DNA from 3 places in the Staphylococcus coagulans genome. Region 3 is predicted to be linked to each of the others. Evidence: riboswitches for the same ligand, from Rfam matches in the RefSeq annotation. Region 3 holds a riboswitch; each other region holds the start of a gene.

Region 1 (6,801 bases), 510 kb from region 3:
AATACTTCGTATTAACTTGCTGGCATGATGCTAATTTCACGGCATGGCGAAAACCCGTAGATTTGAAGAGATCTGCGGTTCTTTTTATATAGTCCGTAAATACATTCAATGCCTTTGATCGTATTCTTTGCCGTATTGATAGTTTGATAACTTATTTTCCTTACTTTGATATGACAATGATCTTGTTCAATGAGATTATTTAAATATTTAGAGGTACAATGACAGTTCGGGTTAAGCTTAAAATCTTTGATTAGTTTAGACATTGCGACCTTCGTTGACGGTGCTTGATCTGTAATTATCATTTGGGGTTTGCCAAATTGCTTGATAAGACGCTTAATAAACGCATATGCCGCATGATTATCTCGTTGCTTACGCAACCAAATATCTAATGTATGGCCGTCTGCATCAATCGCACGATATAAATAGCACCATTTGCCCTTAATTTTGATATATGTCTCATCGGCACGCCATTTATAATAAGCTTTTTTATGCTTTTTCTTCCAAATCTGATACAAAATCGGTGCATATTCTTGAACCCAACGATAGACTGTTGAATGATGAACATTGACACCACGTTCTCTTAATATTTCAGATATATCACGATAACTCAATGAGTATCTTAGGTAATAGCCAACGGCTACAGTGATGACATCTTTATCGAATTGTTTATATCTGAAATAGTTCATACAGAAGACTCCTTTTTGTTTAAATTATACTATCAAATCAACTTTGCAACAGAACCCAAGGCACCCACAATGACCCAAATTAAAGCAGTCCATAACGTTCCAATATACCCTAATACTTTAATAGCAATAGATGAATAATACGCACCAAAAACATACATTCCTGCTACAAATACAAACCAAAACCAACCGACTGCGGTTCCTAATTTGTGTTGAGGTGAGCGATATGTGATCCATACGAGAAAAGCATATGCAAATAAAGGATAGCCAAATCCACGTACACTATAGGTAATAATCATCAAAAAATAGTGTTCAGAAGGTAAAGCCCAACTAATAAATAATATTTGTCCAATAATATAGATAACTGTACCTGTCAGCATCACTTTTCGTGGTCCAAACATTTCAACTAACACACCAGAAAACCATGATGCAATGGCTATGGTCACACCGTAGCAGGTAGTGACATAGGCAGCTTGTTGTAGTGTCAATCCATGGTCAATAAGATAGGGACTAATCCATGCGGCTTCTAAACCTTCTCCCATCATAAATATTAAAACACCTACGTAGCCCCATAACAATGAAGGTGGAAATCCAAGCTTTGAGACCGAAATTTTCATATAATCCCTCCCTTTATAAAATAAAATTACAGTAGTTTTTTAATTTGAAAGTTGACGTGCTGGATGATCTTCACGAATGTATTTTGCACCTTGACCAAATAGGTTTTCTCGAAGTGTCTCTCCTTCATAATCTTGTCGATAAATGCCTCTTTCTTGAAGGACTGGAACCACTTTTTCAACAAACGCTTCAAGTGTGCCCGGAGAATAGGCTTGTGCAACATTAAATCCGTCTACATCAGCAACACGAATCCACTCTTCCAGTTGATCTGCAATCTTTTCAGGTGTGCCTACGAAGCGGACTGGACCTGTCCCTAAGCCATGAAATTTAATCGCTTCTCGCAACGTCCATTTGCGATTTGGGTCTTTAGTATACATATCCATAGCATGCTGAATTGCACCAGTTTCAATGCTTTCTAGATATTGATCTGGATCGTATTGAGAGAAATCAATACCGGTATGTCCACTCAATAAAGCAGCGGTTCCTTCATAACTGACCAATTCAACTAATGCTTGATGTTTTTCTTCAGCTGCTTCTTCAGTTTCTCCAATAATTGGCATAATAAGCGGTAAAAATAACAATGAGTTTTTATCACGCCCGAATTTTTCTGCGCGTGCTCTTACATCCTCGACATAAGCTTTACAAGCATCTAAAGAGTGTTGTGTCGTAAAGACAGCTTCTGCATGTTTCGCTGCAAAATCACGCCCTCGTGAAGAAGCGCCTGCCTGAAAAATAACAGGTGTTCGTTGTGGTGAAGGATCAACAAGGTGAGGACCTGGAACATTGAAAAACTTGCCTTTATGATGAATTAAGTTGACTTTATCAGGATCTGTATATGTATCGCTGTCAATATCTCTGACGATAGCATGGTCATCCCAACTCTTTTCCCATAATTTGTAAGTGACTTCTAAAAATTCATCCGCTCGGTCATAGCGTGTTTCTTTTGGTAATCGCTCTGTGAGACCTAAGTTGACAGCCTCACTTTCTAAATAAGAGGTAACGACATTCCATCCGATTCGTCCTTTAGATAAGTGATCTAGTGTAGAGAGTTGTCGCGCTAATTGATAAGGCTTTGCATATGTTGTTGATACGGTAGGTGCAAAACCGAGGTGCTTCGTAACTGCTGCCATTGCTGAAATCGCTGCAATCGGATCGTAAGCAGGAAATTGAACTGCATATTTTGTGGCAGCCCTATGAGAATTTTCATAGGCACTATAAGTCCCTAAAACGTCAGCCATAAAAAGGGCATCAAACTTTCCTTTTTCGAGTGTTTGCGCAAGATGCGTCCAATATTCGATATCTCCATGAAGATGCCCTTTATCTTTTTCGTGTTTCCATAAACCTATGGAATGCGGTGATGGAGACTGTTGGACAAAACCGTTTAAATGTATTTGTTTCTTTGACATAAATAGACCCCCTAAAAATTAAAAAGCAATACTTCTTTACTTTAAAGATAAGAAGTATTGCCATGTAATCTTATCTTCTAACCGATACGAAGATGCGCATCAGTTACTGGAATTGGCACAGTACCATATAGCCTGTTGCCGAAACTTCATAGGGCCAGTCCCTCCGCTTCTCTAGATAAGTTTTATATGAATTTTCTGAAAATAATATATTTTGTATTTTAGCGGGTGTCTTTTAAAAAGTCAACTATACTTATCAAATTACTATGAATATTAAATATTAAAGATTGTAAAAACTGAAATAGAAGTTAAAGTCTTCATACTTAAATTTGAAAAGAATGATCAATGCACTGATTTTAAACAATGGTGTTGTATTTTTTAAAATAAAGTCAATTTATTATAAAAATAATATTAAACGATTAAACATAAAGAAAAACATATTACACTTAGGAATAGAAATAAACCATTTACGCAAAAAGTAACAAATTTTTAGAAATAAGCATTACAATAAAAATGTAATTAAAGAAAAAGGAGATGAAAACAATGGCTGGCATTTTTGGTTTTATCAAAAAAGTGTTTGACTTATTAAGTAGCATCCTTGTACACGGTGAACCAAGAAACTAAATGGTTAAGGCTGAGGCAGAAAAAAATTGTCTCAGCCTTTTTATTTTAAATAGATAAAAATGCTATTGCATATACTTTGAAATAATAATGTATATAAAGTTAGGTTTATTCACTCGATGCGCTTCCTTAAAATTTATCGTGTTTTAAGCATGAATACTTCGGATTTATAAAGCTTTAAATGTGTAAAATAATCATAGTGGACAATAAAATTATTAAATATTTTTGCAAAGTATTATGTTCATGGTAAACTCTATATTGTCCAGTCCTAGCTCAATGATGGGGAGATATTCACTTTCTCTTATTGAACAGTGACCGAATACCAAGTTTTAGATTGAGACAGACTTATCATGACTGCAATCGATGCTGTTTAAATCTGGAACTTGTCTAATGATTATAAGAGGAGTAAAACGAGAGTGAATAAAAAAAATAAATCATTATTAGTGAACGTATTCGTTTGTTTTGTTGCATTAGTCATATTAATAGGCAGTTTGAGTTTATACCGTTATTTTAAAAAGCAGCATGAACAAGAACTGACAAATTTTCAAGCGAGTCAGCAAGAGAAAAAGAAAAATAGCGTTGAGAATACGGATTATATTCCCCGCTTAAAAACGGTACTTGATCAAAAGAATCTGAATTATAACCAAATTGACCAGTATTTAAAAAATGTGCAATTTAACGGTTCTATCGCTGTTTTTGAAAATGGTAAGTTAAAGATGAACAAAGGCTATGGATTTCAAGATTTAGAGAACGGGAAACCGAATAATCCAAATACTCTTTACTTGATTGGTTCAGCTCAAAAGTTTTTAACAGGAATGATGGTTAAAAAACTAGAATTAGATGACAAAATTAATATTAATGATGACGTGGATCGATATTTATCTCATTTTGAAACGACACCGAAAATTACGTTGAAAGACTTGATGTTACATCGTAGTGGTCTATACAAGTACAAAGGTTCTAAAGATATTCTAAATTTAGACGAGGCTGTCGATTCAATTCAAAAAAGAGGCGTGGATCCGAAGCATTATCACAAACACTTCTATAATGATGCAAACTACCTCGTACTCGCAAAAGTGATTGAAGAAGTGACGCATCATACTTATGCAGAAAATTACTATAAATATTTTGGCAATCCTTTCCAACTTAAACATAGCGCATTTTACAATGATGCACGTTATAAAGAAGATATGGCGAAAGGCTATCAATTAAATAAAAATGCGCCAGTATTTAAACCGCCTATGTTTTTGAATCAATATTATGGAGCAGGTAATTTATATATGTCAGTACATGACATGGGGGTGCTCGTTAGAAAACTTCAAATGAATAAAGTTTTCCCATCAAAAGATACAAAGCCCTATCTTCATGAGTTAATGACAACACGATATCCTGAAAAATATCGTTACGGTTTTTACACTTATCCTGACCATAACCGAATTAATGGTATTTTTTATGGTCAAACCTTTACGACATATTTTAATGACCATTATATCGTCGTTTTAGCAACAAATTATGAGAACCCTAAACCTAATGTAAATGAAGCTAAAATTAAACACATTTATTATAATATTTTAAAACAGCATAAAGTGACAAATCATCCTGGTTTAACCGTAGCTACAAACGAATAACTAAAAGAAGCATGAATGAGAGTATGAAAATAAAAGAATTTCTGTCTCATTCATGCTTTTTCTATTTTCATGGCGCACTATCGATAATGATTTCGTATAATGCTTTTGAGATGAATGATTCAAGTTTGGCTTTGTAAATGTAGTCATGATGTGTATTGAGGAAAAACGTATAAATTGTGATTGAAAGGGAGTAAAAGATGATTATGTGTTAACACGTATAGTAAATTAGCCAATGTTCCTCGATATAATGGTTGTTGATTTTTCTGGCTTTTTCTTCTAAGCCTAAAAATTCGAAACCAATTTTGTCAAAGAATACTTTAGCTGTAATATTATTTGATGCAACAGATACCATAATATTTTCTATGCCGTGATTTTTGGCATATTGAATAAAGGCATCGATTAATTGATGGGCTAACGATTCATCGCGATATTGAGGTGTGACATATAAACTTTGGATAAAGGCTTTGTGTTTTTTAGTGATGTGCTGGCTATGGTAAAGTTGTAAAAATCCAACGAGCGTTTCATCTTGAAAAGCACCGAAAACGAGATTTGTATTTTGATTTTCAGTGTTGAGAAGATTGTGGATTTCTTCATCTGTAATTTCAGGAGGAGTATTGAATTCGTGTAAAAAAGTGAGTGGATCATTCTGGTAAGCTTCAGTCATGAGTTGTTTAAATTGGCTGGCATCATTATCGGTTAATATTTTAATCATAGGCAACCTCCCGCTTCTTGTTTAAAAAATTTCTTCAATTACAATCATAGTAAATAACATTTAAAATTTCAATGTTATTTTAGGTTTTATAGATTTTATATATTTAATATATAAATGGACATGATTTTATTGCTTTGTCTCGTTAAAATGTAATAGAATTAAATTTTTGGCTTATGGTGAGATGACTCAACTGATAGTGAAAAGATTTAAAATCAAAGAGGGATTAGCGATAGAAGGTAGTGCAAATAAGGTTCAAAGCTATGATTAAAATGAAGACATACGATCAAAAGTATCTAGCCTATGAATTAGAAATATAAAAAGCGATGAAACACGAAAATCAAATCCGTTGTTCCATCGCTTTTTTATTTAGATTTATTTATTCAACAACTTCTACATTAAGTGTTACATCAATGTTGCCTTTTGTCGCTTTTGAATAAGGGCAAAAGGCATGTGCTTCTTCTAGTGATTTTTCAGCATCTTCTTGTGAGATGTTTTTAACTTTAGCACGTATATCAACGGCTAATTTAGGACTTTCACTGTCAGGATCTTCTTGAAGTTTAACTGTTAAATCGACAACGGGTTCTGCTTTACGAAAACCGTTTCGTTTTAAGATTAAATCAAAAGCACCGTTGAAACATGAAGCGTAACCTGTTGCGAAAAGTTGTTCAGGGTTTGTTTCATTTTCTTTAGCGTTATCAGGAGGTGCTAGGTCAAATTCCAATTTTTTATCGTCTGTTTGTACGTGACCTTTACGACCACCTGTATTGGTTGCAGTTGTTTCATAAATTGTTGACATCAATGATTCCTCCCTTAAATACGTATCTTTCAATCTTTACCCATTTACTTGTTTTTTAATCATCACATCTTTTCAAAAAGGCAGTGATACGCTATAGTGAGTATATTCAGAAATGACTGACAACTTCGGGAGGGATTAATATGACAAAAATTAAAGTATTTGATGTTAGAGAAGATGAGTTACCAGCGCTTCAACAATGGATTGAAGTGCATAAAGGGACAGTTGAAGTAGAATTAACAGCGTCTCCTTTAAATGAACAACAACTTGAAACATTAGATGATGTCGATGGGGTGACAATTTCACAAACGACATCATTTGATAGTGCTTACTATGAGCGATTAGT
Region 2 (13,427 bases), 520 kb from region 3:
TTTCTGAATCGAGCGACGCCTTACAACAGTGGGTAACAGGGATTTCAATGTCGCAATTAGGTTTGATTTCACGAACTGCCCAAAACACTTTTGGTGGGGCACTTTCATACGGTGCATTGGAAGAAGGGGTAGCTCCCGGCCAACTTCATGTTAAACAATTAGCAGAAGTACTTCCATTGCACAGTTTATTTGAAAGTTAAAAGACTCTCGTTTATAATTGATAATGATTATCATTTTAAGGGGTAGATAGAGATGGAGCTTCGTGAAGCAATTAGTTCAAGAAGAAGTATTAAGAAGTTCAAAAGGGATATGTATATTGATGAATCTGCGTTGAAAGAAGCAATATTAGAAGCGGCTGACGCACCTAATCATGGTATGCGCGAACCGTGGCGCGTTGTCTACGTGCCTAAAAATAAATTAGGCGAAATGAGCCGAGAAATATCAAGATATGCATTCCCAAAAGATAAAGAGAAGCAAGAAAGTCATTATGAGGCCGTTACAAATTTGGGAGGATTTTTAGCGCTCATTATGACATGTGATGCGAGACAGAGAGAAGAAAATGAGAACTATTTAGCTATTGGCGCTTTCGCACAAAATCTATTGTTGTTATTGTATGAAAAAGGCATCGGAACATGTTGGAAAACACCGGATTATATTTTTAAACCCAAAATCAGAACCATCTTTGGCGTGGCACCAGATGAAAAACTTGTTGGATTTATTTATTTAACAGATTTAAAAGATGAGGCAGATTTTCCAAAAGTAGAACGCAAAAATAGAGGAATATTAACAGAGTATATTTAGTCCAAAACGTTGTTTGGATTGGATCACCGAAAGCGTTCTATTAAACGCAACTCTAAGTAGATAAGGGATAACATATTTGTGTGCATAGATAAATAGAGGGGCTAGGACATCATCTCGTCCTAGCCCCTCAAATGATTAGCCTAAGCTTTCAGCTAAATAGTTTTCAACTTGTTCAGGTGATTTTGCATTAGCAGAGTGTAAGTGGTGTAATTTTTGGCCATCTTTAAAGATTAAAATACTTGGAATACCCATAACCTCGTATTCTTCCACTGCTTGATCAAGCTCATCACGATCAACAGAATACCAATCATATTGATTGTATTTTTCAATAATTGGATCAATCCACATATCCATCGCTTTACAGTCTGGACACCAACCAGCTTCAAATTTAATAATAACAGGTTGTTCGCTTTGGATGATTTGATTGAATGATTCCATGTTAGTAATGCGTTGCATCTAAAACATCTCCTTTATATCTATTACGTAACGACATTATAACGGATTTCATAGATGAAGTCATCTATGTGATTCATTGATAAACAAAGGCTAAGGTCGTGCATCTCCTAATATTTAACATTTTTGATATAGAGCATAAAGCAATGGAAGCAGATGGCGTCTTGTGAAACCATTCGATATTCCGCCCATCTATATATTCAATATAAAACAATATGGCAATGATTTTTTTGAAAAAAACAAGCATTTTAATTAATAATTTGATATATTAAAATTAATTGGAATAAGGAGGTCAAAGGCATGATCAAATTTTATCATTATCCAAATTGTACAACATGTAAAAAAGCAGCGAAATTTTTATCTGATCATGGGGTGAGCTATGAGCCTATCGATATTGTACAGCACACACCGACAGAAAAAGAGTTTCGTCAAATTATAGAAAAATCAGGCTTGGATATTAAAAAGTTCTTTAATACACATGGCGCAAAATACAGAGCGTTAAATCTTAAAGACAAACTAGAAAATATGAATGAAGACGAAAAAATAAGTTTACTTGCTTCTGATGGCATGTTAGTAAAGCGACCATTAGCAATCTTAGGTGATAAAGTGACAGTCGGCTTTAATGAAGAGGTCTATCGCAATACTTGGCTATCATAAAATAGTTGATAGAACCGTTCCAATATGTCATGATAAAATTGTAATTGTAAACATTATAGGAGGGGATTAACGTGGCAGTGCCAAGCGAATTAAAATATTCTAAAGAACACGAATGGGTAAAAGTTGAAGGTCAAACAGCGACAATTGGAATTACAGATTTTGCGCAAAGCGAATTAGGTGATATTGTCTTTGTAGAGCTTCCAGAAGCAGAAGATGAACTTACTGAAGGTGAAACTTTCGGAAGTGTGGAATCAGTTAAAACTGTTTCTGAATTGTATTCTCCTGTATCAGGAAAAGTCATCGAAGTGAATGAAGGTTTAGAAGACGAACCTGAAGCGGTTAACGAATCACCTTATGAAAAAGCTTGGATGGTAAAAGTTGAATTAAGCGATGAAAGCCAATTAGATGCATTATTAAGTGCAGCTGATTATGAACAAATGATTGGTGAATAATGCCCGCATAAAGACTCCTCGGTAATCTGATTATCAAGGAGTTTTTTGTACTCAAATATTTTTTAGAAGGTGAAGACCATGGCGATGATCAATAAGGTTATTGTTGTAGAAGGTAAATCTGATAAAAAACGTGTTCAAGAGGTGTTGTTAGAACCTGTCGAAATTATATGTACACATGGAACGATGGGAATTGAAAAATTAGACAATATGATTGAATATTTGTATGATAGACAGGTCTACATTTTGGTAGATTCAGATGCGGAAGGTCGAAAAATCCGCAAATGGTTTACAACTTATTTGAGTGAGCGCATCGATATTTTCATCGATACGAATTATAGTGAAGTGGCACGTTGTCCACGCGATTACCTCTCTAATGTATTACAACATTTTGGATTTAAAGTAAAAAAAGATTTTTATGTTAAAGGGAAGTATTCATATCATGAGTGTTTCAGAGCAATTGAACAATATATATAGAAATAAAGATGAAAACGTTCATCTCATATTTGGTTATACACCGATGTGTGGGACATGTAAAATGTCTGAAAGAATGTTAGATATTGCAAATGAGATGACACAATTACCTATTGTGAAAATAGATTTAAATTTTCATCCAGATTGGAGCCAAGCAAATGAAATACAGTCTGTGCCTGTGTTAATGATCATGCATTATGATCAAGAAGTAGAAAGGTTATATGCTTTTCAGTCTGTACCGTACTTGTTAGAAAAAATAAAAAAAGTAATTGACGCATGTTGATTACAATGATAAGATTAATATCAATTAAATAGTCAGAAAACTCTTATCCGGAGTGGTGGAGGGATGTGCCCTATGAAGCCCGGCAACCGTCTAGTATATAGAAATGGTGCCAATTCACATAAAGTAAAAATTTTACTTTTGAAGATGAGAGAAAAGCGATTTGTGTTAATGCTTTCTCTTTCATTTTTTAAAAGAGAAAGCATTTTTTATTTTGCAGATAAGAGGGGAAACACAAGGAGGAACAGTATGATTGAGCTTAAAAACATCGTTAAAAAGTACGAAAGTAAATCAAAATCTGTAACAGCTGTAGATCATGTTGACCTAAAGATAGAGAAGGGTTCAATCTATGGTATTATCGGATTTTCTGGTGCTGGTAAAAGTACTTTAATACGATTATTTAATTATCTAGAAACACCTACATCAGGCGATGTGATTATCGGCGGGGATAACATAGGACAGTTAAGTAAAGCAGATTTACGCAAAAAACGACAAAAAGTCAGTATGATTTTCCAACACTTTAATTTATTGTGGTCAAGAACGGTAATGGATAATATTATTTTCCCACTAGAAATTTCAGGAGTTGCAAAAAGTGAAGCAAAGCAGATAGCATTAGAGCTCGTTGAACGTGTTGGTTTAAAAGGGAGAGAGCATGCGTACCCTTCTGAATTATCAGGTGGTCAAAAACAACGTGTCGGCATTGCGCGCGCACTTGCCAATGATCCAGAAGTATTATTATGTGACGAAGCAACAAGTGCACTTGACCCTCAAACGACAGATGAAATATTAGACTTGCTTTTACAACTTAAAAAGGAAAAGAATTTAACGATTATTATTATTACACATGAGATGCACGTTATTCGTCGGATTTGTGATGAAGTATCTGTAATGGAAAATGGTCGTGTCATTGAGCAAGGTAAAGTTTCTGATATTTTTGAAAATCCACAGCACGCAGTGACACGCCGCTTTGTTCAAGAAGACTTGAAACCGAGTGATGAAAGTGATGAGCTTGTAGCGACATTTCCTCTAGCAAAAGATGATGTTTTGATTAAATTGACTTTTTCTGGCGATAATACAACACGTCCGATATTGTCTCATCTATCGCAAGAATATCATCTTTCAGCCAATATTTTAGAGGGTAATATTAAACAATCAAAAACGGGAACTATAGGCTATTTACTCGTTCACATTCAAGATGTCTCAAAAACAAATTTTGATGAAGTACAAGCGGACTTAGAGTCACAAAATATCGATGTAGAGGTGGTCAGTCATGGGTAAGAGTTTTAGCGAAATACTTCAAGAGATGATAACGATGCCGAATGTACGTTGGCCGGATGTTTGGGTAGCGACATATGAAACGCTATACATGACAATCATCTCAACAGCATTCTCATTTATTTTTGGGCTCATTTTAGGTGTGATTCTGTTTTTAACATCTAAAAGTAAATCTAAAGCAGGACGTATATTTTATAGTATTGTTTCTTTCATTGTGAATTTATTTAGAGCGATACCATTTATCATTTTGATTTTATTGTTAATTCCATTTACAAGTTTACTATTAGGTACAATCAGTGGTCCAACGGGTGCTTTACCTGCTTTAATCATTGGGGCATCTCCTTTCTACGGTCGACTCGTAGAAATTGCGCTTAAAGAGATTGATAAAGGCGTTATTGAAGCGGCGAAATCAATGGGAGCGACAACTTGGACAATCGTATTAAAAGTATTAATACCAGAATCACTACCAGCCTTAATTTCAGGTATTACTGTAACGGCGATTGCTTTAGTAGGATCTACTGCAGTGGCAGGTGTTATCGGTGCTGGTGGTTTAGGTAACTTGGCATACTTAACTGGATTTACGCGAAATCAAAACGACGTTATTTTAGTTTCAACCATTTTAATATTAATTTTGGTATTTATTATTCAATTCTTAGGGGATTGGATAACGAATAAAATAGATAAACGCTAATAATAGTGAAGAGGAGACTGTTTTAATGAAAAGATTTTTATCGATTATTGTTGTTCTTGTTGTTGCAGTTGCTTTAGCCGCATGTGGAAATGGTTCTGATAGTAAAAAAGAAGACAAAAAGATTGTTGTTGGTGCTTCACCTGCGCCACACGCTGAGATCTTAGAAGAAGCAAAGCCATTATTAAAAGATAAAGGTTATGATTTGGAAATTAAAACAATTAACGATTATACAACACCGAACAAGTTGTTAGATGCTGGCGAATTAGATGCAAACTTTTTCCAACACACACCTTATTTAGATACTGAGAAAAAAGACAAAGGTTATAAAATCGAATCTGCTGGTAATGTTCATTTAGAACCTATGGCGGTTTATTCAAAAAAATATAAAAGCTTAAAAGATTTACCAAAAGGAGCAGAAATTTTCGTTTCTAACAACCCAGCTGAACAAGGTCGTTTCTTAAAATTCTTCGTTGATGAAGGTTTAATTAAGATTAAAAAGGGTGTAAAAATCCAAGACGCAACATTTGATGATATTACTGAAAATAAGAAAGACATTAAATTCAACAGTAAACAATCTGCAGAATTCTTACCTAAAACATATCAAAATGGTGAAGGTGATGCGGTCATCATCAATTCAAACTTTGCAATCGAGCAAAAATTAAATCCACAAAAAGATTCTATTGCAGTTGAAAAAGGAAATAATAACCCATATGCAAACTTAATTGCTGTTAAAGAAGGGCATAAGGACGACAAGAAAATTAAAGCTTTAATGGAAGTATTACAATCTAAAGATATTAAAGACTTTATTAAAAAGAAATACGATGGTGCAGTTGAACCAGCGAAATAAATATCTTTGTGAAAACGTGTTTCAAATACTTGAACGCGTGTTAGCGAGATATGTATCAATGATTTGAACTTAATTTAATGCGTAGTACAAACGATTATCGACTATAAGTGTATGAAAGTGAATGTACTACGCATTTTTTATACCTATTCGCACTCAGAATCAAGCTGTTGTTATTTGAAAGGAGCATACATATGAAAAAATTAACGCTATTACTTACATCTATTGCAGTATTCGCACTTGTATTAACGGGCTGTGGACAAGATAAAACGAGTAAAGCAGATGACAAAAAAATAGTTGTCGCAGCAACACCAACACCCCACGGTGAAATTGCTAAAAAAGCTGGCGAAATTATGAAAAAGAAAGGTTACGATGTTCAAATTCGCGAAGTCAATGACTACAAAATCCCGAACAAGTTATTAGATAAAGGCGATGTCGATGCTAACTTATTTCAACACGTTCCTTACTTAAAAGAAGAGAAAAAATCACACGGCTACAAAATTGAAGAAGTTGGCAAAGTTTTAACAACTCCTATGGGCGTCTACAGTAAAAAACATAAAAGCTTAAAAGATTTACCTGATGGTGCGAAAATCTATATTTCTAATAACCCAGCAGAAGAAGGACGTTTCTTATCATTCTTCGTAAAAGCAGGATTAATTAAAATCAAAGACGGCGTTAAAATTGAAGATGCAAAATTGGATGATATTGTTGAAAATAAAAAGCATTTGAAATTTGATAACCAACAAGGGGCAGAGTTTTTACCTAAAACGTATAACAATAATGAAGGCGATGCGGTTATTATGAATTCAAACTATGCGATTGACAATGGTTTGAAACCACTTAAAGATTCTATCGCAGTCGAGGATGAATCGTCACCATTTGCGAATATTTTAGCTGTCAAAGAAGGCCATAAAAATGATAAGAAATATCAAGAGTTTCTAAAAGCCTTACAATCTGCTGAAGTGAGAGACTACATTAAAAAAGAATACGATGGTGCAGTGATTCCTGCAAAATAACATTGATAATTAAGGTGACAGTTTGAGAATTTCATCTCGTAATCGATAATACGGATTCAGTAATAGATTTCACCTTCTTTAATAAGAGACTTAAAGATTGTCATTGATAGGGAGAAAATGAAGCTTCTTCTAAGTGGAATCAATCAAAAATGTACCGAGTTTCTTCCTATTTAAATAAATAATAATTTTATAATAATCAATGAAAAGGCGGGACAATGAAATCAAATCGATTTCTGTCCCGCCTTTCTATATGATTTAGGCTTCATTAGTAAAGCGACCTAAAATAAAACTGATTATAAATCCTAAGAGAAGCGTGATTATCGATGCTAACCATGTAAGGCCCTGGTTAGGCAAACCAGGAAAGACTGAAAATAGTGAACCGATCACTAAACCAAGTATGGCTGCATAAGTGAGATAAGTGTAATGTTTTAACAAATACGTAATCACTTTACTTGCGATTAGAAACCCTACAACTATCCCCATACCTACCATTAAAATGACAGGTAAAGCTTCGAAATTGAAACGTACAATTTCAGAAATGGAATAAGTTACAGTACTGTATACACCGAATAATAATAATATAAATGATCCAGAAACCCCTGGTAATAACATCGCACTTGATGCACATACACCAGCAATAAAATATTTAATGAGCATTGGCAGGGACAAATCAATATAGCTAGGTGCAGCATGTGAAGTATCACCTTTAAAAAATGCCATCAATGCAAGTGCTATAATAGCCACTCCCATAATAACCCAATGCTGGATTTTGTATGTTTTTTTGTAATGTGAAATACGCAATAGAAATGGAATAATCCCTAAAATTAATCCAAAAAAGAAAAACATCGTCGGTACTAAGTGTGTTGCTAACAGATAATTGATAACGCTACTTAAAATGCCGATTGCCAAAGCCATTCCGATAATAATAGGTAATAAAAACAAGATACTTTTTTTGAAATGCTTTGAAAAAACACCACTTACAGAAGCGATAAAATCATCGTAAATGCCTAGGAGTAATGCGATTGTGCCGCCACTTACGCCGGGAATTAGATCACTAATGCCCATCGCAAAACCTCTAGGTATATTTGAAATCTTAAATTTCGACATGATTCTATTCCTTTCCTTAGTTTATCGTTACATCATACCACATTATAACTGATTTCAATCCTATGTCATCTATAATATGTGTCAAAAATGACGAATGAGAACAGGAGGGATGTGATTATCAATAACTTTTCTAAAAAGGATTCTGGTTTGCTTTCTTAAGATGTCTTGTAATATAACCCGAAACGGTTTATAATTCCCATCATTTCCGTTATAATTAGCAATTAGAGACCAAAGAAAACTTTTTGACGTTACATTAAAATTATTATAAACTAAACTATGGAATCTAACATTATTTTGGAGGGAATATTAATGCCATCAACATTAGAAATTAAAGACTTACATGTGTCTATTGAAGATAAAGAGATATTAAAAGGTGTCAATTTAACGATCAATACTGGGGAAATTCACGCGATCATGGGGCCAAATGGTACTGGGAAATCTACTTTATCATCAGCAATTATGGGGCATCCGTCATATGAAGTGACGAAAGGTGAAGTATTATTAGATGGGGTCAATGTTTTAGAATTAGGCGTAGATGAACGCGCTAAAGCGGGTCTATTCTTAGCAATGCAATACCCATCAGAAATCACAGGTGTTTCAAATGCAGACTTCATGCGTTCAGCTATGAATGCACAACGCGAAGAAGGTAACGAAATTAACTTAATGCAATTTATTAAGCAACTTGATAAACAAATGGATTTCTTAGACATGGATAAAGATATGGCACAACGCTACTTAAACGAAGGATTCTCAGGTGGTGAGAAAAAACGTAACGAGATTTTACAATTAATGATGTTACAACCTAAGTTTGCTATTCTTGATGAGATTGACTCAGGTCTTGATATTGACGCTTTGAAAGTCGTATCAAAAGGAATTAACGAAATGCGTGGCGATGAATTTGGTGCGTTAATCATTACACACTACCAACGTTTATTAAATTACATTACACCGGATCACGTTCACGTTATGTATAATGGTATCGTTGTAAAATCTGGCGGTTCTGAATTAGCGAAACGTCTTGAAGAAGAAGGTTACGAGTGGGTTAAAGAAGAATACGAAACAGCCATTTCAAATCAATAATCATCATAGGAGGAAATAATTATGACTACTGAAACATTAAATATTTCTGAAGCACAACTTGTTGATTATTCCCAATCTCAAAACGAACCTTCTTGGATGACAGAGTTAAGAAAAGAAGCGTTTAGACAAGCTGAATCTTTGGAAATGCCAAAACCTGATAAAACGAAATTAAATAAATGGGATTTTGATTCATTCAAACAGCATGAAACACAAGGTGCTGTGTTCCATGATTTAAAGGAATTACCAAGTGAAATTGACCGTATTATCAACGTTGAAAACACAGAAAATCTTGTGATTCAACATAACAATACATCTGCATATACAAAAGTTAATGACAAAGCACTTCAAGATGGTGTAATCATTGAGCATATAAGCGAAGCGTTAATCAATCATAGTGAATTAGTTCAAAAGTATTTTATGAAAGATGCTGTTACGGTAGATGAACACCGCTTAACTGCTTTGCACACTGCTTTAATGAATGGCGGAATTTTTGTATACGTTCCTAAAAATGTCGTTGTTGAACATCCAATTCAATATGTTGTACTTCATGACGATGAAAATGCGAGCATCTTTAATCACGTTCTTTTAGTGACTGAAGAGAGTGCCGAAGTGACTTACGTTGAGAATTATCTATCAACTGCAAGTGGAGAAGGAAATCAATTAAATATTGTTTCTGAAGTCATCGCAGGTGCCAATTCTAACATTTCATATGGTTCTGTAGACTTCTTAGATAAAGGTTTCACTGGACATATTATCCGTCGTGGTGTGACAGAAGCAGATGCAACAATTAAGTGGTCTTTAGGTTTAATGAATGAAGGCGATCAAATCATCGACAACACAACAAACTTAATTGGTGACCGTTCAACTTCTGAACTGAAGTCAGTTGTAGTCGGACGTGGCGATCAAACAATTAACTTAACATCAAGAATTGTACAATATGGTAAAGAAACCGATGGCTACATCTTAAAACATGGTGTAATGAAAGAAAATGCCTCATCCATTTTCAATGGCATTGGACATATTAAACATGGCGGTTCAGGTTCTGCTGCTAACCAAGAATCACGTGTGTTAATGTTATCTGAGCATGCACGTGGGGATGCGAACCCTATTCTACTTATTGATGAAGACGATGTAGAAGCAGGACACGCGGCATCTGTTGGGCGTGTTGACCCTGAGCAACTTTACTATTTAATGAGTCGTGGTATTTCACAACGTGAAGCAGAACGTCTTGTCATTCACGGATTCTTAGATCCAGTGGTACGTGAATTACCTATTGAGGATGTACAGCGTCAATTACGAGAAGTTATCGAATTAAAAATAGGCAAATAATACAATTCTAGAAAGGTCTGTGATTGTAGTGGCCGATACAAAATTAGATGTAGAAGCAATTATCAAAGACTTTCCCATTTTAGACCAAAAAGTCAATGGCAAACGTCTTGCATATTTGGATTCAACAGCAACAAGTCAAAAGCCTAAGCAAGTGATTGATACATTACGTGACTATTACGAGCGATATAATTCTAATGTTCATCGTGGTGTGCATACGTTAGGCTCACTTGCAACAGATGGTTATGAAGGTGCACGCGAAACGGTGCGTCGTTTTATACATGCTAAACACTTTGAAGAAATTATTTTCACACGTGGAACAACAGCTTCTATAAACATGATTGCACATAGTTATGGTGATGCAAATGTGGGACAAGGTGATGAAATCGTTGTAACCCAAATGGAACATCATGCGAATTTAGTGCCTTGGCAACAGCTTGCACACCGTAAAGGAGCGAAACTCAAATTCATACCGATGTCAGAAGATGGCACATTATCCATTGAAGCGGTTAAAGAGACCATCACCGATCAAACTAAAATTGTGGCTATTGCGCATGTTTCAAATGTTTTAGGTACAATTAATGATATTAATGCAATTGCTGAAATAGCACATGCACATGGTGCCATTATTTCAGTGGACGGTGCACAATCTGTACCGCATATGAAGGTAGATGTCCAAGATTTAAACGTTGATTTTTATAGTTTTAGTGGCCACAAAATGCTTGGACCTACAGGTATCGGCGTTTTATATGGTAAACGTGAACTATTAAATGAAATGGAACCGACAGAGTTCGGTGGAGATATGATTGATTTTGTTGGTTTGTATGAAAGTACATGGACAGATTTACCTACAAAATTTGAAGCGGGAACGCCTCTGATTGCACAAGCGATTGGTTTACAAGCAGCTATTGAGTACATTGAATCTATTGGATTTGATGCTATTCATGCGCATGAGCAAGTACTGACGCAATATGCTTACGAACAAATGTCTCAAATCGAAGGTATCGATATCTATGGCCCAGCTAAAGACAATCGTGCGGGCATTATCACCTTCAATCTCAAGGATGTTCATCCTCACGATGTGGCAACTGCTCTAGATACTGAAGGTGTTGCAGTTCGTGCAGGCCATCATTGTGCACAGCCGTTAATGAAATGGCTCAATGTATCATCAACAGCGCGAGCAAGTTTTTATATCTATAATACAAAAGAAGATGTGGATCAACTTGTCGAAGGATTGAAACAAACGAAGGAGTTTTTCTCATATGAATTTTAATAACCTAGACCAATTATATCGTTCAGTTATTATGGATCATTATAAAAATCCTCGTAATAAAGGTGTAATCGAGGATGGTACGATGACAGTGGACATGAATAACCCAACATGTGGTGACCGTATTCGTCTCACATTTGATATCGTCGATGGCATCATTAAAGATGCGAAATTCGAAGGTGAAGGTTGTTCGATTTCAATGTCGAGTGCGTCAATGATGACTGAAGCGATTAAAGGGCATAGTTTAAAAGAAGCAATGCAAATGAGCCAAGAATTCACAAAAATGATGCTTGGTGAAGATTATGAGATTACTGAAGATATGGGAGATATCGAAGCATTACAAGGTGTTTCTCAATTTCCAGCACGAATTAAATGTGCCACACTCGCATGGAAGGCACTTGAAAAGGGTACAGTTGAAAAAGAAGGTAAAAGTGAAGAATAACACTTAAATGGTGTATACGAGGAAACGTATTTCAAAATAGAGAATTGGGTAGTCAAAGGGTACTCATGTATTAATTAAGAAATAGGAGTGATGATTGATGGCTAAAAAAGCACCTGATGTAGGCGATTATAAATATGGCTTCCATGATGAAGACGTATCAATTTTTAGATCAGAGCGTGGTTTGACAGAAAATATTGTACGCGAAATTTCAAGAATGAAAGATGAACCTGAATGGATGTTAGACTTTCGTTTGAAAGCTTTAAAGTTATTCTATAAAATGCCGATGCCTCAATGGGGTGGAGATTTATCAGAATTAGACTTTGATGACATTACGTATTATGTCAAACCTTCAGAACGTTCAGAGCGTTCTTGGGATGAAGTGCCAGAAGAAATTAAACGTACGTTTGATAAATTAGGTATCCCAGAGGCAGAACAAAAATATTTAGCAGGTGTGTCTGCACAATATGAATCTGAAGTCGTTTACCATAATATGGAAAAAGAACTAGAAGAAAAAGGTATTATCTTCAAAGATACAGATACTGCACTTAAAGAGAATGAAGACTTGTTTAAAGAGTATTTCGCATCTGTTATCCCTGCTGGTGACAATAAGTTTGCCGCTTTAAACTCAGCTGTATGGTCAGGTGGTTCATTCATCTACGTGCCTAAAAATATTCAATTAGATACACCTTTACAAGCATACTTCCGTATTAACTCAGAAAATATGGGACAATTTGAGCGTACACTCATTATTGCTGATGAAGGTGCCTCTGTTAACTATGTTGAAGGATGTACAGCACCAGTGTATACGACAAACTCTCTACACTCAGCGGTTGTAGAAATTATCGTCCACAAAGATGCACACGTACGTTATACAACAATCCAAAACTGGGCTAACAATGTTTATAACTTAGTTACTAAACGTACGTTCGTTCATGAAAATGGTAACATGGAATGGGTCGACGGGAACTTAGGATCTAAGTTGACAATGAAATATCCTGCTTGTGTATTATTAGGTGAAGGTGCTAAAGGTAGCACGCTTTCTATCGCTTTTGCAGGTCAAGGTCAAGTCCAAGATGCAGGTGCAAAAATGATTCATAAAGCACCGAACACATCTTCTACAATTGTGTCAAAATCAATTTCTAAAGATGGCGGTAAAGTGGTTTATCGCGGCATCGTTCACTTTGGACGTAAAGCGAAAGGTGCACGTTCTAATATCGAATGTGATACTTTAATCCTTGATAACGAGTCAACTTCTGACACAA
Region 3 (13,427 bases):
ATGATACCTTCTTCTTCATTAATGTCTAATAAGAAACTATCATTGTTTTCGTTTAATTCTTCAAGTGTAAATTCTTCACTTAAATCAATGACATCAAAAATAAAATGTCCCGAGACTTCCTCTTTAGACTTACCCAACATTTTAAGTGCCATATCATTAATAATACGTACGCGCCCACGTCTATCTGTGGCGATGACACCATCACTCATATGTGTGATAACAGAATCTAAGCGTCGTTTCTCACTCTCTGTATTCGCTTGTGCCTCTTGCACACGTTTCGACAAGTTATTAAAAGCAAGTGCAAGTTCACCAATTTCGTCATTACCGTATATTTTCACACGCTGCGTATAGTTCCCTTTTGACATTTCAACCGTTTGATTACGCATATCTGTAATGGGTTTAGTAATCGTACGTGCAATAAAGAAACCTAAAATGACGGTAATAATTAAAGAAATCCCTGTACCGACGATAAAAATTTGGTTGATATCATTTAATTGATCATAAACTTGGTTAATATTAGATTCAATATAAATATCACCAATTAAACCATCGTTCGTACTTACAGGCATGTTTTTAATCCATACCCGTTGCTTACCTTCACCATAATCTTTTAAAACGGTGTCAGAGTTCTCTTGACCTAATGACAAGGCCTTTTGAATTGAACTCTCATTTGCTTTTTGATTAATAATTGTACGGTTTGACTGTTTCGATGTCGCAATAATAATTTGATCTTTATCAATGAAACGAATTTCTATCATTTCATTGCGATTTGCATATTCGTTTAATAAATTTTGAATATCTTTTTGAATATTTCCGGACTCGTTGTCATCCGCATATATTTTTTCAATACCGAGCTCAATTTGTTTTGCATTTTGAGATATATTCGTTTTAAACGACTCTGTCATTTCTTTTTCGAGACTGTTTGTAAAATATAGCCCAATAATTTGCATACCAATAATAATCAATAGGACATAGACAATAACAAGTTTCGTGTGAAGGGATTGAAATTGTTTTAACCACTTCATATTGTGCGTCCTCTAATCATGTTGTTGCAAGAAATATCCTACTCCACGACGTGTCACGATATAGTCTGGATGTGAAGGATCATCTTCAATTTTTTCGCGTAATCGACGAATTGTAACGTCAACCGTGCGCACATCACCAAAATAGTCATAACCCCAAACCGTTTGAAGTAAATGTTCACGCGTCATGACTTGTCCCATATGTTTAGATAAATAATGAAAAAGCTCAAATTCACGGTGTGTTAAATCAATGTCCTCACCGCGTTTTTTAATAGAATATGCATCTGGATAAATCACAATATCTTTAATTGTAATTTCATTTGTTTGCATATGATTTTCTTGGCTCGGTTGGGCATAATGGCGACGTAAATTGGCTTTTACACGTGCAATCAATTCGCGTGTACTAAATGGTTTAGTCACATAATCGTCTGCACCCAATTCAAGACCAAGCACTTTATCGATTTCTGAATCTTTCGCAGTCAACATGATGATTGGCATATCAAATTTTTTGCGGACTTCACGACACACTTCCATACCGTCTTGTCCTGGTAACATAATATCCAATAAAACAATGTCCGGCTCTTTTTCATAAATCAAATCCACCGCATCGTTACCATCATAAGCAACAAAAACGTCATATCCCTCTTTTTTGAGGTTGAATTCTAATATATCTGCAATTGGCTTCTCATCATCGACTACGACCACTTTTCTTGCCATAAAACATGACCCCATTTCTTAAAATTGCAATGATTATTCGTTACAAACTGGCATAATCCTATACCTTATAATGTATCATTAAAGTCTTGTGAATTCTATCTATTTAACTATTCGCTTCTATAAAACGAATGCGGATGACAACGACCTGCATTTAAATGTACAAAAAAGCAGTGTCTCAGCCTCTTTTGAGACTACTTCACTGCCTGAGCATAATGAACTTCTATATTAAATAAAATGAATTAAGATTAATAAAACAATGACGATGCCACAAAAGATACCAACTTTTTTCTGTATACGCATGACAGAGAGTGTCATCAATAATAAGCCAACGATATTCAATAAGAATACCACATGATTTTTGTATTGTGCCACATCCAATAATGCTAATATACCCATTATAATCACGATGGCTAAGCCACTGATAAATAAAATTTTCTCAGTAGGTTGAACTTCCTTTTTAAACACAGCAATCGTCCTCCTCATTTCTATACACTTTTATAGTAAAAAACACGTCACTCACATTATAAAAGTTCTCATTTTTGATATATATTTATGAAAAAAAGCCATTGTCGTTCACTTTCATGAACTTCAATGACTTTCGTTTGAGCTAAAACTATTGTTTTAGGCTGATTTAGCGGTCCCGACGGGAATCGAACCCGCGATCTCCTGCGTGACAGGCAGGCGTGTTAAACCGCTCCACTACGGGACCATATTTCATGGTGACTCCTACGGGACTCGAACCCGTGTTACCGCCGTGAAAGGGCGGTGTCTTAACCGCTTGACCAAGGAGCCTTTCTTAAACACAAGATTGATTATAGCATCAGGAAATCAAGTTGACAAGATTTTTTTGAATTTTTTTTGTATAATTTTTCATATAATGTTTAAAAGGGGGCAACATATGGAAAAACAAGTAAAATCAGCCGTTCCATACACGAAAGAAAAACCAAAAAAGCAACTTCAATTTTTTAAAAAGTTTTTCTTTATGACATTGGGTGCAGTATTAATGGGCGTCGCACTTGAACTTTTTCTCGTTCCAAACCATTTGCTTGATGGGGGAATTGTAGGGATTTCAATTATCCTTTCTCATTTATTAGGACTCAAGTTAGGGATATTCATTTTTATACTGAATTTACCTTTCTTCTTTTTAGGTTATAAACAAATAGGGAAAACTTTTGCGATTTCAACTTTATATGCGATTTCTGTTTTATCTATTGTCACTATCGTTTTGCATCCGATCGATCCTGTCATACATGATAAATTTTTAGTAACAATTTTTGGAGGAGCTGTATTAGGTATCGGTGTCGGTATTGTCTTAAGGTATGGGGGATCCCTCGACGGTACAGAAATTTTATCGATTTTAGTTCATTCGAAAATACCATTTTCAGTTGGAGAAATCGTAATGTTTATTAATTTCTTCATATTTGGTATTGCAGGCTTTGTTTTTACGTGGGAGAGTGCTTTATTCAGTGTTGTAGCTTATTTTATCGCTTCTAAAATGATTGATACTGTCTTACTTGGTTTTGACGAATCGAAATCAATATGGATTATTAGCGATGCTTATAAGGAAATAGGAGAAGCTATTAACTCCCGTCTCGGTCGTGGCGTCACATATTTAAAAGGAGAGGGCGCTTATACGGGAGAAGATAAGCGTGTCATCTTCTGTGTCATTACACGATTAGAAGAAGCAAAATTAAAAGATATTGTCATGGCCATTGATGAAACCGCATTCTTATCTATAGGTAATGTTTCTGAAGTTCGTGGCGGTAATCATCGTAAACGTGATATTCATTAATGTTAATGGTAAAGGAGGTTAACGATGAAGAAAAAGAAATCACAAATCTCTTTTGGATTACAAACACGTCAAAATAGCCGTTCACTCATTTATAAAGCATTGTACCAACTCAATGATGTCGTACTAGGCGTTATCTTTTTAATAGGAAGTTTTCTCTTCTTTTCTGATTCAACTGTCTTTGAGGGTACCGTTTTATTTGTAATTGGGAGTATTCAAATGATTATTCGTCCTTTGATTGCGATGGTTCACGATTTACATATGGCAATCATCGAGAAACGAGAAGGAGATTAGTCGAATCGCAATGATTATCATCAATGTCATCATTATTTTAGTTTTATTTCTATTAATTGGTTATATATCTGGGACATACAAAGACGACTGGCTCTTTGTGAAGGCATGTGGTGTCAGTCTTGTCCTTATGATCACAGCTTTATTATCACTTGCGATAGCGGGCGGTCTTGTTTATATCTTATTCGCTTTTCTATTACATGAAAAAGGGAGTATATTTAATATATTAGTTATTTCTATTTTGGCTGGTGGTTTTTTACAGTTTTTCTTTGTTCGTTATATGATGCGATTGAATGCCTATAACGAAACGTTAATTGAAATTTTAGAGTATTTTATTCAATGGACCACCATACTCTTTACACTTTATCAATTTATTATTACATCCAAAGGGACGATGGCTTTTATTAGTACCTTAAAGATCAACACACATTCTCTGAATATCACATTATTAAATATCGTTATCTTACCTGTCCTTCTCATCAGTTGGATCGGGATTGCGATGACGAAAGTTTATATTAAAGATCATTATAAAGATGAATAAACAAAAAGCGACAAGCAGTGGCCCCTCTAAAGACCATCGCTTGTCGCTTTTATAATTGATTTTTATAGACTATTTTATAAGGAGGCAGTCTTACCGGAGTGTCGCCGATAGACTTACCGAAGTCTAAATACTTACCATAATTTTTCAACGATATTCGTTTGATTACGGTCAGGACCTACAGAGAAGATAGAAATATGGACGTTACATAATTCTGAAATACGCTCTAAGTAACGACGTGCATTTTGTGGTAATTCGTCTAAACTACGTACACCTGTAATATCTTCAGTCCAACCTGGTAATGTTTCAAAGATAGGTTTACAACGTTTTAAGTCGTTTAAGTTTGCTGGGTATTCTGTAATCTCTTTTCCATCTAATTCATAAGCTGTACAGATTTTAACCTCTTCTAAGCCAGTTAAGACGTCGATAGAGTTAATTGATAAATCTGTAATCCCACTTACACGACGAGAGTGACGTAATACAACGGAGTCAAACCAACCTACACGGCGTGGACGACCTGTTGTTGTCCCATATTCACGACCGATTTCACGAATATGGTGTCCTTGTTCATCAAATAATTCTGTTGGGAATGGACCATCACCTACACGTGAAGTGTATGCTTTACAAACGCCGACTACTTTTGATACATTTGTTGGTCCTACACCAGCACCAACTGTCACGTTACCCGCTACAGGGTTACTTGATGTTACAAAAGGATATGTTCCGTGATCGATGTCTAACATCACCCCTTGCGCACCTTCAAAAAGCACGCGCTCATCAGCTACAAATGCATCGTCTAATACTTTCGCAGTGTCTGTCACATAAGGTGCAAGACGTTGACCTGCTTGATAGTATGTCTCAAAGATTTCATCAAATGATGGTGCAGATTGACGAAACATGCCTTGAAAATAATCATTTTTATATTCTAAATTTTCTTTTAAACGTTGTTCGAAAACTTCTCTATCTAATAAATCTGCAACGCGAATTCCAATTCTTTGTGCTTTATCTACGTATGCTGGGCCAATACCTTTCTTAGTCGTACCGATTTTATTATCACCACGACGCGCTTCTTCAAGCTCATCTTGCTTAATGTGATAAGGTAGGATGACGTGTGCGCGGTTTGAGATGCGTAAATTATCTGTTGAAATACCTCTTTCATTTAAACCGTCTAATTCTTTTAATAAAGCAACAGGATCAACTACTACACCGTTACCAATCACTGCAAGTTTATCTTTATAAAAGATACCAGATGGTACTAAATGTAATTTGTATGTTTCACCATCAAATTTAATGGTATGTCCTGCATTGTTACCGCCTGAAAAACGTGTAATAACATCTGCTTGTTCCGCTAAAAAGTCTGTAATTTTACCTTTTCCTTCGTCTCCCCACTGTGTCCCAACAACTACGATTGATGACATAAGAGCACCTCCAAGTTTTCTCAATTAACCAAAGAGTATTCTACCAGTATCACAGTATGATTGCAAATCAAAAAACGAACATTATCGTGTCATTCAGATAATGACATCTAGCATATGATATAAAGTAATGTGAATCCTAGAACCACGCGTAATAGAAGCATTGAATGCCATTTCATACAATTTCTAAAATCCTAACTTACGATAAATATAAGTAAAGAAACCAAACTAAAAACCGTACTTTAAAAACAAAAAATCGTTTTTCGTACGGTTTTTAAGCTAAATATTTTTTATCCCATCTCTGCGTGGGCGTAATCAATATCCGTAAATTTATTGTATTGTTTCATGAAATGCAATTTGACTGTTCCAGTGGGGCCGTTACGTTGTTTTGCAATGATGATTTCGATTTCTCCATTCTCATCATTCGTTTGCGGTTCAAAACCACCATCATCGTCATCATCATCTCCGTCGCCACGATTATAATAATCATCACGGTATAAGAATGCGACAATGTCCGCATCTTGCTCAATTGACCCTGATTCACGTATATCACTCATCATTGGTCGCTTATCTTGACGTTGTTCTACACCACGTGAAAGCTGACTCAACGCAATCACAGGACACTCTAACTCACGTGCAATCGCTTTAAGCATTCGAGAAATCTCAGAAACTTCTTGTTGACGGTTATCTGACGAACGAGAACCGCTGCCTTGTATTAATTGTAAATAATCGATTACAATCATATCCAAACCGTGCTCTTGTTTAAGACGGCGGCATTTCGAACGAATATCTGTAATACGAATCCCTGGCGTATCATCGATAAAAATTTTAGTTCGTGACAATTTACCTACTGCCACAGTAAATCGATTCCAGTCTTCTTCAGTCATTGTCCCTGTACGCAAACGATTGGAATCGACATTACCAGAACTACAAATCATACGTGTCGCAAGTTGGTCTGCACCCATTTCAAGCGAGAAAATGCCCACTGTATATTGGTCTTCATGTGTCGCGACTTTTTGCGCAATATTTAAAGCGAAGGCAGTCTTACCTACAGAAGGCCGGGCTGCGAGAATAATTAAATCATTTCGGTTGAATCCTGCCGTCATTTGGTCTAAATCGCGATATCCTGTAGGAATCCCAGGTGTTTGACCACTATTCTGATCGAGCTGTTCCGCATTGTCATAAACTTGTCCCAACACGTCACGAATATCTTTGAAGCCATCACTTTCACGTGTAGAAGAGAGCTCTAGAATACGACGTTCAGCATCGTTTAAGACGGTATCTAAATCTAATTCATCGTTATAGCCATCATTCGCAATACTATCTGCTGTATGAATCAACTTACGTTTAATCGCATTTTTAAAAACGACATCCGTATAATATTGAATATTACGCGTTGTCGGTACATTGGTTGTAATTTCAGCGAGATATTGTGGTCCACCCGCTTCATTCACGACACCTTCTTGTGTTAGTCGATCAAGGACAGTCACAATATCTATATCTTGTCCATCTTCGTTTAAACCCATCATGGCACGGAAAATGTGTTGATGTGCGCCACGGTAAAAAGATTCTGGCAACAACACTTCTTGTGTCGATGACATCAATTCTGGATCTAAAAAGATTGCACCTAAGACAGACTGCTCTGCCTCATGACTGTGTGGCATTCGATTGTGTTCAAACATTTCATCCATGCCGAGGACCTCCTCATATTTGTTACATATCTTAACATATTCTATTATAAACCTTACATTCCGGCAATGGTTGTCCGTTATATGCCGTGATAAAGATATATGATATAAAAAAGCTGGTGACTCTGTCGTCCCAGCTTTTTCTATGCTTATTGCTCTACAGTGTGTACACGAATTGTACCTTCCACTTCTTTATGAAGTTTAACTGGCACATTTGTATATCCTAACGCGTGAATACCTTGAGGTAGATCCATTTTTCGTTTATCTAATTTAATATCATGTTGCGCTTTAAGTGCTTCAGCAATTTGTTTCGTACTGATAGAACCGAATAATTTGCCACCTTCACCTGATTTCGCTTTAACTTCGACTTCAAGTTCACTTAATTTTTCTTTTAAAGCTTTCGCATCTTCAAGTTCTTGTTGCTTGTCTTTTTCGATACGTTTATTCTTTTGATCTAATTGTTTAAGGTTTCCAGGTGTTGCTTCTACTGCATAGCCATTTTTAATTAAGAAGTTGTTCGCGTAACCAACTGGCACCTCTTTAACTTCTCCTTGCTTACCTTTACCTTTAACATCTTGTGTGAAAATTACTTTCATGATTCGTCACTCCTATCCATTTGTTCGTTGATCACATGTTGTAATTTTTCAATGGCTTCCTCTACAGTCACACCTTCAAGTTGTGTTGCTGCATTGGTTAAATGACCACCGCCACCGAGTGCTTCCATCGTCAATTGAACATTGAATTCACCAAGTGAGCGCGCTGACATACCAATTAAGTTTTCCTCGCGTCTTGCTACAACATAGGATGCTTCTACTCCATCTAAACTTAACAGTTCATCCGCTGCCTGTGCAACTGTAACTGGATGATAAATTTTTTGATCCGAGCCATGTGCAATCGCAATGCCATTTTCTTGTAGTTTCACAGTACGAATCAACTCTGAACGATTGATATACGTTTCTATGTCATCTTTTAAGAAATGTTGCGTTAATATCGTGTCTGCACCGTGCGCCCGTAAATAGCTCGCAGCATCGAAAGTACGTGACCCTGTACGCAATGTAAAGTTACGTGTATCGACAATAATACCTGCATACATCACTGTGGATTCGAGTCGCGTCAAACGCTGTTCTGTCGGTTGATACTCGAGTAACTCTGTAACAAGTTCTGCTGTCGAACTTGCGTAAGGTTCCATATAAATAAGTAAAGGATTGGAAATAAAGCTTTCACCACGACGATGGTGGTCAATTACGACTTTACGATTAGCTTTATTTAAAATATTTTCATCAATCACCATCTCTGGTTTATGCGTATCTACGATGACTAAAGTCGTTCTAGACGTCATCATATTCCACGCATCATCAGATGTGATAAAACGTTCTTTTAATTCTGGTTTTTCATCAATTTCATCCATCACACGGCGAAGTGTTGGATCGATGTCGGAATCATTTAACACAATATAGGCATCAAGATTATTCATCATTGCAAAGCGTGTCACACCGATTGCTGCACCGATGGCATCTAAGTCCGGGCGCTTATGACCCATTACAATCACTTTGTCGCCTTCTAATAATATATCTTTTAATGCGTGAGAAATGACGCGCGCTCTTACACGTGTCCGTTTTTCCATCGGGTCAGTCTTACCGCCATAGAAACGAACATTCCCGTTCATATTTTTAATCGCAACTTGATCTCCACCACGACCTAAAGCCAAATCTAGACCAGATTGTGACAATTCTCCAAGGTCAATTAAATTTTCAGAGCCTTCCCCAATACCAATACTGAGTGTCAATTGTGCGCGATAACCCACACTTTTTTCACGAAGCTGGCTCAAAATATCAAATTTCGTATCTTCAATGTCTCGTAAAATACGACGATTCATATAGGCAATAAATTGATCGGAACTGTATCTTTTGAAAAAGACATCGTGTTCCTGTGCCCATCGACTAATCACACGAGTGACCATAGAGTTGATTTCTGAACGTTGTGTATCATTCATATTTTGCGTTAACTCATCATAGTTATCCAAAAACAACGTTGCAATAATTGGCTGTTGATCATCGTAAGCTTGTTGTATTTCAGCTTCTTCAGTTGAATCCAAGAAATACAAAATCCCTTCATCTTCTGAATACTTCACGCGATAATGGTATGCGCCATCTTGCATCTCTATCTCTTTTGCTTTTTCAAGCTGTTTTAAAATATTAGGATAGATTTCATTAATGGGATCCGAAATCACATTGCGATCAAAACGTTCGGTCATAAAAGGGTTGACCCATTCTATCCGATCATTTTCATCCAATACGATTAACCCCATAGGCATCGTTTTGGCAGCTCTATCACTTGCGAGCGACACCTTTCCACTCAAATCATCTAAATAACGATCAAAGCGGCGATACAGCCGTCTAAAAATGAACAAACTGACGATGAGCATCACAAAAACAATGATAGCAGCTATAAAAGCCAAAAAGCGATTAAAGAAAAAGGACACACCTACAATAATCAATGCTGTCATCGTAATTACAAGGAACGGAACAATCAGTGCTTTCTTCATTGAATGACGGTTCATCTTGTTTGTCACCTCTTATCGTTTTTAATCATACTTTTTAAATTTAAACCAAGATCTAATAAACCAATCAAACGTGTCATTGGATAAAAAATAATACCTAACACAATAAAGATGACAGACACAGCAACTGGCATTCGTTTTATTGTCGTAAAGTAATGTATAAAACTTAAACCTTGAATGACTAATAAGAAACCTAATACAATTTGAAAATTAATACCGATACTATTGATTGTTGTGGCAGGTTCTGTTGTCACACTGACCAACAACGCAATGGCGTAAATAATAAATAAAGAACGTTTCATTTGCCATAAATATAATGGACGAAAAACAGGCGTTGCAATTTTAAATTTACGTAAGATTGGAAAGATAATCATCAACGTAACGATCAAATAAATTGCAATCGTAACAACAATCATAGCTGGCAATTGAACTGCCAACTGATGTACAGAGTTATTTAAAACCTCTCTTGCCTGTTGATCTAAATTTTGCATCTCAATCATTTGATTAACGATTTTTTGATAAGGTTCTAATAACACTTGTGCATAAGGTAATTGTTTTAAACCTTGCAAAATCATGATAGCTCCGATTGTAATGATGCTCGTCACAAGTGTTGCGACATACAAAATATGTTCTTTTGAGGCACGTTGTTTAAGCAATTGTGCAATCACTGCACTCAATGCTAATAGAATGATCATAAAGGTCATTACAAACAAGTCACCTGTTAATGTTGAGACTAATATCGTAATTAAAGTAGCCAATCCAAAAGAATGGATGGAACGGTACCATAATATGATTCCTGGTAAGGTTGCAAAACATGCGATAATCACGACTGACCATGGCATAAAATGCAATACTAAAGCCACCGCTAATAAGGCTATTGTGCCGATTAGGGTTTCTTTAGGCTTAATTTTAGAAAACAAAGACGCCACTTCCAAACTAATTTATTCTATAACTTCTATTTTACAAGCTTTGTAATATGAATACAATTTGTGTTGATGAGATGACAAAGCTTTACATCCCCCTCAAACGCAAAGAAAAGCTATATTTTAGCTATTATCCCTAAAATACAGCTTATTGTCTAGTATTTCTAGTTTACGCAATTATAACAAATAGATAACATTATCGTCTAAAGTTAGCGTCGAAAGCGCGAAACTTTTAAGAAATGATATAAATAGGGCGCCCAGTCATTAAAATTAAGCAAAAAGCCATCATGACCAACATTATCAGGCACAAAAAAATGACGATGGTATTTAAAGTGCTTACCAAGTGCAGCAACTTGATCATCGGGGTACAACAAATCATCGGTAAAACCAAGTGTCAGCACTTTTGTATTCAATGATTGATACTCCTTGTCCACATTTTCTCTTCCTCTATAAATATCATGGCTATCCAAGACGTCGAGCAATGTTAAATAACACTGTAAGTCAAATTGTTCTTTAAATTTATCACCTTGATATTTTTGATATGTGACAACTTCGTCAGGAGTAAAACGGGCTTCATAACTTTTAGATGAACGATACGTCAAGAAACCGAGTTGACGCGCAATACTTAACCCTTCTTTACCTGCTAAATGGATGGCTTGTCTCGCAATTTCATTAAATGCACGGCTATACGAAGATGTCTTTGCAGTCGCCGCAAGAATCACTGCTTTTTCCACTTCAAATTTATGACGATAGAGGAGCTCTAGTGCTTGCATACCGCCTAAAGAACCGCCTATGAGTACATTGATCTTACGGAAACCTAAAGCTTCAATTCCTTTTTCAAGCGCACGGGCAATATCGCGCATTGTAAGGTGCTGAGGAAAATTTTGATCTGTAACACGTGAGCTAGAACCGAATGGACTACCAATAACATTAAAAGTAAGAAACTGATAATCATGAAGCGGCATGTAACCACCGTCAATAATCTCACGCCACCACCCTGGATTTTCCTCTGTTCCGTATGTTAAATGATTGCCTGTCAACGCATGACAAACAAGTACTAAAGGTTGACCTGGGTAGCCTACATATTCATATTGAAGCTTTAAATTTTCAATTTTTTCTCCAGATTCAGTCGTAAAAGCGCCTAACTCTAATGTGTCAACTCGATAATTCATCATTTTAGTATGCCCTCCCTCTAAAATTCAAAAAAAGGTTGTATTTCCGCAATAACGGTAATACAACCTTTGTAAGCCTATCTAGTTAACTTATCATCCGCAATGGTTGGTTGTAGCACCGTACTTATCAATAAGTGGTTGCTGAAGCGTCACAGGGCCAAATCCCTCAGCTTCTCTTAATAAGTATAATTTTGTTTTTTATCATACCTCATTCATTATCGACATGCAAACGATTATTAGAATAATCCGGCTATTCTTAATAATGCGACACTTATCATGCCTACAATAACTGTTATTGTTAAACTTCTGAGCCAAAAAGCACTAATGACAGTGGGAATAAGGGCTAAGGCAAAGTTCCAGTTTAATGTATAACCCATCACACCTTTATGTTGCTGGATTAAACCATCCATGACTAAAGCTGTGAAAAGTGTGATTGGAATGAAAGTGAGCCATTTTAAAACTTTATCAGAAAGCTGTACACGAGAAATCATCAAAAGTGGTGTAATACGTAAAAGTAAAGTGACAATTCCCGAACCTATAATCGCCAATAAGATATAAAGCGTCATCGGTCAATCACCATCCCTATTGCCGCAGTGATCGTAGACGCGAATAAAATTGCTAAATAGGAAGACATGACCATACTTAGCGATAGCATCATAACAATGACAATAAGCATCAATAACAAATAAGTACGCATCTTTGACTTGGTGATACCTTCAAATTGTGCAATCGTTAAAAATACAAACATCGCTATAATGGCATAATCTAAACCAAATGCATCTGGATTTTTAAAAAAGTTTCCAAGTAACGCCCCTAAAATAGAGACAAAAATCCAAAATAAGTAGGCTGTTAAATTTAGTCCATACATCCAATTGCGCGTTATGGTAAGATCTTTTGAATGAGGCGTAATGGCCACAGCAAAAGTCTCATCAGTGAGTAGCGCGCCTACCCCCACTCTATGAAGTAAGCTTTCCTGCTTAAAATTATTTGCTAATGTCATACTCAATAGGAACATGCGACTATTTACGATTAACGTTGTCAGTACAATAATCCAAACTGGTGTATGAACAACCATTAAAGCGACAATAATAAACTGAGCAGCTCCGGCATAAACAAGCATCGATAACATTACGATTTCGAGTAAACCAAAACCAGAAGCAACACCGACCACACCAAAGGAAAATCCTATCCCTGCATAGCCTAACAAAGTTGGAATACATTCTTGTACGCCTTGCTTAAAAGTTGTATGCGACACCATGACACATCCCTTCTAAAAAAATTAATCTTATTATAATACAAGATTATCAAATTC

What was found. A riboswitch is a leader RNA that binds a small molecule or an ion and turns the genes downstream of it on or off. The one in region 3 is predicted to bind S-adenosylmethionine.
Region 1: linked by a shared signal. The riboswitch ahead of KM149_RS09640 (LLM class flavin-dependent oxidoreductase) and the one ahead of metX (homoserine O-acetyltransferase MetX) in region 3 are both predicted to bind S-adenosylmethionine.
Region 2: linked by a shared signal. The riboswitch ahead of KM149_RS09580 (methionine ABC transporter ATP-binding protein) and the one ahead of metX (homoserine O-acetyltransferase MetX) in region 3 are both predicted to bind S-adenosylmethionine.

The regions. Positions count from the first base shown of each region.
Region 1 covers NZ_CP092966.1:2,023,625-2,030,425, reverse strand. The annotation lists gene KM149_RS09650 (IS6 family transposase) at 12-686, opposite strand; gene KM149_RS09645 (MFS transporter) at 719-1,300, opposite strand; gene KM149_RS09640 (LLM class flavin-dependent oxidoreductase) at 1,340-2,704, opposite strand; SAM riboswitch class I at 2,772-2,886, opposite strand; gene KM149_RS09635 (serine hydrolase domain-containing protein) at 3,739-4,950, shown strand; gene KM149_RS09630 (GNAT family N-acetyltransferase) at 5,159-5,662, opposite strand; gene KM149_RS09625 (organic hydroperoxide resistance protein) at 6,039-6,458, opposite strand; gene KM149_RS09620 (D-2-hydroxyacid dehydrogenase) at 6,599-6,801, shown strand, end outside.
Region 2 covers NZ_CP092966.1:2,008,843-2,022,269, reverse strand. The annotation lists gene aroD (type I 3-dehydroquinate dehydratase) at 1-200, shown strand, start outside; gene KM149_RS09610 (nitroreductase family protein) at 253-801, shown strand; gene KM149_RS09605 (thioredoxin family protein) at 937-1,257, opposite strand; gene KM149_RS09600 (arsenate reductase family protein) at 1,555-1,911, shown strand; gene gcvH (glycine cleavage system protein GcvH) at 1,983-2,363, shown strand; gene KM149_RS09590 (toprim domain-containing protein) at 2,442-2,837, shown strand; gene KM149_RS09585 (thioredoxin family protein) at 2,803-3,117, shown strand; SAM riboswitch class I at 3,158-3,268, shown strand; gene KM149_RS09580 (methionine ABC transporter ATP-binding protein) at 3,364-4,392, shown strand; gene KM149_RS09575 (methionine ABC transporter permease) at 4,385-5,080, shown strand; gene KM149_RS09570 (MetQ/NlpA family ABC transporter substrate-binding protein) at 5,106-5,927, shown strand; gene KM149_RS09565 (MetQ/NlpA family ABC transporter substrate-binding protein) at 6,119-6,940, shown strand; gene popT (polyprenyl-phosphate transporter PopT) at 7,196-8,047, opposite strand; gene sufC (Fe-S cluster assembly ATPase SufC) at 8,357-9,127, shown strand; gene sufD (Fe-S cluster assembly protein SufD) at 9,149-10,456, shown strand; gene KM149_RS09545 (cysteine desulfurase) at 10,485-11,726, shown strand; gene sufU (Fe-S cluster assembly sulfur transfer protein SufU) at 11,716-12,165, shown strand; gene sufB (Fe-S cluster assembly protein SufB) at 12,263-13,427, shown strand, end outside.
Region 3 covers NZ_CP092966.1:43,920-57,346, reverse strand. The annotation lists gene walK (cell wall metabolism sensor histidine kinase WalK) at 1-1,025, opposite strand, end outside; gene yycF (response regulator YycF) at 1,038-1,739, opposite strand; gene KM149_RS00280 (hypothetical protein) at 1,965-2,204, opposite strand; tRNA gene KM149_RS00275 (tRNA-Asp) at 2,375-2,448, opposite strand; tRNA gene KM149_RS00270 (tRNA-Glu) at 2,457-2,531, opposite strand; gene KM149_RS00265 (YitT family protein) at 2,638-3,531, shown strand; gene KM149_RS00260 (YrhK family protein) at 3,556-3,822, shown strand; gene KM149_RS00255 (SA1002 family membrane protein) at 3,833-4,360, shown strand; gene KM149_RS00250 (adenylosuccinate synthase) at 4,492-5,775, opposite strand; gene dnaB (replicative DNA helicase) at 6,063-7,463, opposite strand; gene rplI (50S ribosomal protein L9) at 7,610-8,056, opposite strand; gene KM149_RS00235 (DHH family phosphoesterase) at 8,053-10,020, opposite strand; gene KM149_RS00230 (DUF2232 domain-containing protein) at 10,029-10,949, opposite strand; gene metX (homoserine O-acetyltransferase MetX) at 11,153-12,118, opposite strand; SAM riboswitch class I at 12,203-12,301, opposite strand; gene KM149_RS00220 (AzlD domain-containing protein) at 12,352-12,681, opposite strand; gene KM149_RS00215 (AzlC family ABC transporter permease) at 12,678-13,373, opposite strand.